Geotalea uraniireducens: one gene and its partner. The protein of the gene in region 2 interacts with the protein of the main gene of each other region in a pairwise test. Links are inferred from orthologs where the notes say so. Each region holds a gene or a part of one and is shown on either strand. Other genes may lie near its edges.

Region 1 (2,851 bases), 290 kb from region 2 along the record:
GATGACCGGGACGAACGGCCGGGAATCAAGTTCAAGGATGCCGACCTGATCGGTATTCCACTCCGATTGGTTGTCGGTGCGAAAAACCTTGCCGAAGGAAAAGTGGAGCTGAAGGTCCGCAAAGGGGGCGAGGTGCAGTTGGTGCCGTTTGCCGACGCCGCGGCACGGATACAGACGCTCGTTAAAGAAGCACTTTCCTGTTAATGCTGCCACTGGAGATTTGCCGACCATGACCAGAGATGATGCCAGACAAAAAATAATCTTTGCCCTCGATACCAGCGATTTTGCCCATGTGCAGTATTGGGCGGAGACCCTGGCCGGCCGGGTGGGGATGTTTAAGATCGGTAAGCAGTTGTACACTGCCTGCGGGCCGGCTGCGGTCCGGATGATTCAGAAGTTTGGTGGTGAAGTTTTTCTCGATCTGAAATTTCATGACATCCCGAATACGGTGGCCATGGCATCACTTGAAGCGGCCCGGCTCGGAGTAAAGCTTTTCAACCTCCACGCGCTCGGCGGCTATGAAATGATGGCGCGCACCGTCGATGCGCTGGACAATGAATTCAAAGGGGCGGAGCGAGCCAAGGTGTTGGCTGTGACCATTCTCACTTCATCCAGTGACGAAACCCTTCGCCAGGTCGGCATTGACAAACCGGTGGCGGAAATGGTTGTCAGACTTGCCGAGTTGGCACAACGGGCCGGCATTGACGGCGTCGTTGCCTCACCTCAGGAAATCCCCCTGATTCGCCGGGCCTGCGGTGATGATTTTCTGATTGTTACCCCGGGAGTCCGCCCGGGGTTTGCCGCCCTCAACGACCAGAAACGGGTCATGACACCGGCAGAGGCGGTAAGGGCCGGTGGTGACTACTTGGTAATCGGTCGGCCGATTGGCGATGCTCCCGATCCGGCAGCAGCAGCCGAAATGATCCTGGAAGAAATTATTGCCGGTTAAGGCGGATTGATGAGCGAGGCTGCCTGATGAAAGACGAGTTGCTTTACGGAATCAATGCTGTCAGCGAAGCCCTTCGTGGAAAACGGAGGGCTTTCGAACTTTTTCTGGCCCGTGATGGTCATGACCGGCGGTTGGAGAAACTTCTTACCGACGCGGCGGCGAAGGAGATCGCGGTCCATCGCCGCAACAAGGCCGACCTCACCCGGCTCTGTGGCACCGAACATCATCAGGGGGTGGCGCTGCGGTTGGAAGGATTCCCTTACGTTGACCTTGATCAGTTTCTGGCCGATCAACGTTGCGCGGAGGACGACTCGCTCGTGCTTGCGTTGGACTGTATTCAGGACCCGCATAACCTTGGCGCGTTGATCCGTAGTGCGGCCTGTGCCGGAGCCACTGGCGTTCTGATCCCCAAAGATCGCGCTGCCCGGGTGACGGCGACGGTTGAACGGAGTGCTGCCGGGGCGACGGAGACGATTCCGATTGTTCAGGTGACCAACCTTGCCCAGACCCTTACCGAGTTGAAAGGAGAGGGGTTCTGGATTTACGGAACGGCCGACACTGCCGCTGCGTCACTGTATGAGCAGCGCTTTTCGGGCAAAGTCGTCGTAGTTATCGGGGCCGAAGGGGAGGGGATGCGGCCTTTGGTGCGTAAACAGTGCGATTTTCTCGTTTCGATTCCTCTACGGGGTGGGGTCAATTCCCTGAATGCGTCAGTAGCTGGCGGGGTAGTCCTTTTTGAAATTCTTCGACAACGGTTGATGGCTGCTGTGGGGAAATAGCCTGGCTGGCCAGCGAGGATAAAAAAAGGGGTTCGTGGCTGGTGCCGTGAACCCCTTGGTGTCAAGATGGTGCCGGAGGTCGGAGTCGAACCGACATGCCCTTGCGGGCGCCGGATTTTGAGTCCGGTGCGTCTACCAATTTCACCACTCCGGCGAAAAGCTCACGAAGTATAGCTAATGAAAAGTGAAGCGTCAAGAGTGAAATGGTCAGCATAATTTTCTGAAAAAGATATTGACAGCGTCTGCACCATTTGCTATAAGTCAAATCTCTTTGAAATGGGGCTGTAGCTCAGTTGGGAGAGCGCTTGAATGGCATTCAAGAGGTCGTCAGTTCGATCCTGATCAGCTCCACCAAGTATCAAAAGGGTTAGCGGAAACGCTAACCCTTTTTTCGTTCGAACGGTTTTCCCTTGTAGGCAATTTCTGCTGACAGTTTGCGCGGTAAGATATCTATTAGCCCTTGAACTAAATGGGGGCATTAAGTATACTTGACCGGTTTTAAGTGACGATTGAGGAGGCTTGGACCTATGGCAGATATTATTGGAGATTGGAAGCGGAGCCATTATTGCGGTGATCTGACAGCCGACGATGCCGGTAAGACTGTTACCCTGATGGGGTGGGTGATGCGACGCCGTGACCATGGCGGGCTGATTTTTGTCGATCTGCGCGATCGTGAGGGGATTGCCCAGGTCGTCTTTGACCCGGCAAGGAATGTCGAGGCGCATGGGAAGGCCGAGTCAATCCGGAACGAATATGTCGTTGCGGTTACCGGTGAGGTGATTCGCCGCCCCGAGGGCACGATTAATCCGAACATGAAGACCGGCGAAGTCGAGATTCTTGTCACGGATTGCAAGCTTCTCAATCGTTCGAAAGCACTGCCGTTTACCCTTGACGATTACGTCGATGTAGCGGAAAACCTGCGGCTGAAATATCGCTATCTCGACCTTCGCCGTCCCGCATTACAGGAAAATCTCATATTGCGGTCGAAGGTTGCCCAGCTAACTCGCCAGTATTTGACAGAACAGGGCTTCCTTGAGATTGAAACGCCTTTCTTGACCAAATCGACTCCAGAAGGTGCTCGCGATTTTCTTGTCCCCTCCCGTATTAACCAGGGCAGCTTTTA
Region 2 (3,029 bases):
CGCCCACTCAACAAGGCAAACCCCCTGGCCGTAAAAGTATTCCTCAAAACCAAGTTCTACGACGTCGTAATGGTCGTGCAGCCGATAAAGGTCGAAATGATAAAAGGGGAGCCGCCCCTGATACTCATTAACCAAAGTATAGGTCGGGCTGGTGATAGGTTGCGTTCGATCAACGCCAAGACCGGCAGCTACACCACGGGCAAACTGGGTTTTCCCTGCACCGAGATCGCCATACACGGCAATGAAGCTGCCCGGTCCCAACTGTTTCCCCAATTCTTCGCCTAGCTTGACTGTCTCATCAGCGCTTGCAGTGAATCGATTCACCAAGAATCCCGCCTAACCGATCATGGTTCGAATGAGGTCGATCCGCGAGACGATACCAATCAATTTTTCCCCATCAACGACCGGCAAGGTATGAATCTTTTTGTTTGTCATGATATCGGCAACTTCGCTGACCGTTGTATCAGCCGTCACTGATTGGACATCGGCGTTGAAAATATCACCAACCGCCTGACCGGTCATTTTCTGCAGCTCTTTTTCGAATTTTTTCTCGCTCTCAAGGTAGAACACCCAGTCGAAAAGCGAGATTACCGTCGGGATATGGAGGCTCTTGTCCTGTTCGATCAAATCCGATTCGGTGACAATACCGATAAGATTCCCGGCATCGTCGACAACCGGAATGCTGCCGATGCGATGGGCAGTGAACAGCTCGGCAAGCTCGCGAATCGAAGTCTCTCTCTTTACCGTCACGAGGGTGGTTGTCATTATGTCTCGTACTTTAAGCATAAATTGTCTCCTGAAAAGTCAGTTCAAACTGCGAAATGCCACGGGCAAATGTTCCTGAACATCAACGGCGGACATGCCGATCTCTCCCTTTTCGCCGGCTACGAGGTCAGCGGCGTAACCATGGATGAATACCGCCAGCTGGCAGGCGGTAAATGGCTCATAGCCCTGACCAAGCAAGGAGGTGACAATGCCGGTAAGGACGTCCCCCATCCCACCCGAGGCCATTCCCGGGTTGCCACTCCCGTTGATCGACAGCCTACCATCCGGAGCCGCCACGACCGTCCGCGCCCCCTTGAGTATCACATATACCCCATAGCGCACGGAAAAAGCCCGGGCGACGCCGAGCCGGTCTGCCTCGATCTCGGCGATTGAGGCTCCGGTCAGTCGGGCCATCTCTCCCGGATGAGGAGTAAGGACGACCGTCGGCGATTTTTTGTTCGCCAACGCTTCAACCTCCTCGGAAAGAGCGTTGAGCCCATCGGCATCGACGACGAGAGGCGCCGTGACCAGCCTGATCACCTGACGGACAAGTTCGGCCGTGGCGGTATTCCACGACATCCCGGGACCGATGGCAATGCTGTCTTTGCCCTCCCAAGCCCCGACAATGGCCGGCAGCGCAGTGGACCCCAGGAAACCTTGCCCGTCGTCGGGAAGAGGTATCGTCATCGCTTCTGTCGTTTTCACCTCGAGGATGGGATTAAGCACTACCGGTACGGCAAGCGAAACCAGGCCGGAACCGGCACGCACCGCACTGTTGGCAGCCATCGCCGCCGCACCGGTCTTCCCAGTGGAACCGGCAATGATCAGGCAATGGCCAAAGGCGCCTTTGTGGGCGCGACGTTCACGTCTGATGAGCAAACGACTCGCGGTGACGGAATCGACAAAATCGACCCCTTCGGCTGACGAGGAGACTTCCGCAGGGATGCCGATGTCGACAATCTTCAGCGAGCCGCAATATTCACAGCCCGGGTAAACAACATGGCCGATCTTTGCCAACCCGAACGTTACGGTCATAGCAGCCCGTACAGCCACCCCCAGGACTTCTCCAGATCCGGCGGCAATGCCGGAAGGAATGTCCACAGCCACGACCGGCTTGCCGCTTCCGTTGATCAGCGTGATTGCCTCGGCATAAACGGCGCTTACGGGGTTTTTCAAGCCGGTGCCGAGTAGAGAGTCGACAATCACCGTCGCTTCGTCAAGGATCTGCCGATAAGGAAGAAGCCCGCCAGGCGCCGGGGAAAAAATGAGCGATTCCGGATTGAGCCGCTGCAGATTCGTCAGTGCATCGCCACCAATTTCCGCCCTGGCGGCCAACACGATCGTCCGCACCTCCCAGCCACTTTCCCTGAGCAGCCTGGCAATCACGTAGCCGTCGCCGCCATTGTTTCCCTTGCCGGCGACAACAACTGCCCGTGCCGCAGCGGGAAACGCTTCCGTAATAGCAACAGCACAACCACGGCCCGCATTCTCCATGAGCTGGAGCCCGGGGATACCAAATTCATCGATAACCCGGCGGTCCAGCCCCTGCATCGTTTCTCCGGTGACGATTTTCATCTTCGCTCCAAAACCACCATCGCAATGGCATAGTTGCCATCATGGGAAAGTGAAACGAAACTATTTTCCAGACCATTCTCCACGAACAGGCTTTCCGCCCTCCCCTGCAAACGCAGTTCAGGCTTTCCCAGCGCATCGTTGGTTACTTCGACATCATGCCAGCTCAGCCCGTCTCTGAGTCCCAGCCCGCACGCCTTGAGAAACGCCTCCTTGGCGGCAAAACGCAACGCATAATGTTGGGCAGAACGCCGCTTCGCGGCACAGTACTCCCGCTCTGCAACGGTAAACAGGCGCTCGAAGAGCCGCTCGTTCCCCTCTTCGAGGAAGCGCTCAAAACGTGAAATTTCGACGATATCGACGCCAGTACCGAAAATCATGCGCAACCTTACGCATACTTGATGAGATCAACCATATCCCGAACCGCTCGGTCGAGCCCGACGAGCACCGCCCGGGAGATAATGGAATGACCGATGTTGAACTCTTCTATACCGCCCAGTGCTGCGACCTTTTTGATGTTCGCATAATTGAGCCCATGGCCGGCATTGACGCCCAGTCCAAGCTTACGCCCCAGCTTCACGGCATTTTCAATCCGCTCGAGTTCAGCCCGTTCGGTCGGCCAATCGCCGGCTTCGGCAAAACGACCGGTATGGACCTCGATGTAGTCAGCCCGTACTTTGCTCGCGGCCTTA

Evidence for each region. Proteins that work in one complex are often made in the same cells at the same time.
Region 1: the proteins of QMN23_RS11705 (region 2) and rlmB interact in binary tests that used the Escherichia coli proteins (3 or more experiments, as listed by UniProt). The link is inferred for Geotalea uraniireducens from one-to-one orthologs.

What each region holds. Positions count from the first base shown.
Region 1 is NZ_AP027151.1:2,207,988-2,210,838, forward strand. Bases 73-2,851 are described here. They hold rlmB (23S rRNA (guanosine(2251)-2'-O)-methyltransferase RlmB), read left to right. Parts: upstream 73-975; coding sequence 976-1,728; downstream 1,729-2,851. Other genes in these bases: QMN23_RS10230 (proline--tRNA ligase), read left to right, coding at 73-204; pyrF (orotidine-5'-phosphate decarboxylase), read left to right, coding at 230-949; aspS (aspartate--tRNA ligase), read left to right, coding at 2,256-2,851. Also shown: more of QMN23_RS10230, read left to right, coding at 1-72. UniProt on the Escherichia coli protein: Specifically methylates the ribose of guanosine 2251 in 23S rRNA.
Region 2 is NZ_AP027151.1:2,500,751-2,503,779, forward strand. What follows is about bases 73-3,029. They hold QMN23_RS11705 (NAD(P)H-hydrate dehydratase), read right to left. Parts: upstream 2,341-3,029; coding sequence 805-2,340; downstream 73-804. Other genes in these bases: tsaE (tRNA (adenosine(37)-N6)-threonylcarbamoyltransferase complex ATPase subunit type 1 TsaE), read right to left, coding at 73-324; QMN23_RS11700 (CBS domain-containing protein), read right to left, coding at 337-786; QMN23_RS11710 (holo-[acyl-carrier-protein] synthase), read right to left, coding at 2,337-2,717; QMN23_RS11715 (pyridoxine 5'-phosphate synthase), read right to left, coding at 2,726-3,029. In the rest of the region: more of tsaE, read right to left, coding at 1-72. UniProt on the Escherichia coli protein: Bifunctional enzyme that catalyzes the epimerization of the S- and R-forms of NAD(P)HX and the dehydration of the S-form of NAD(P)HX at the expense of ADP, which is converted to AMP.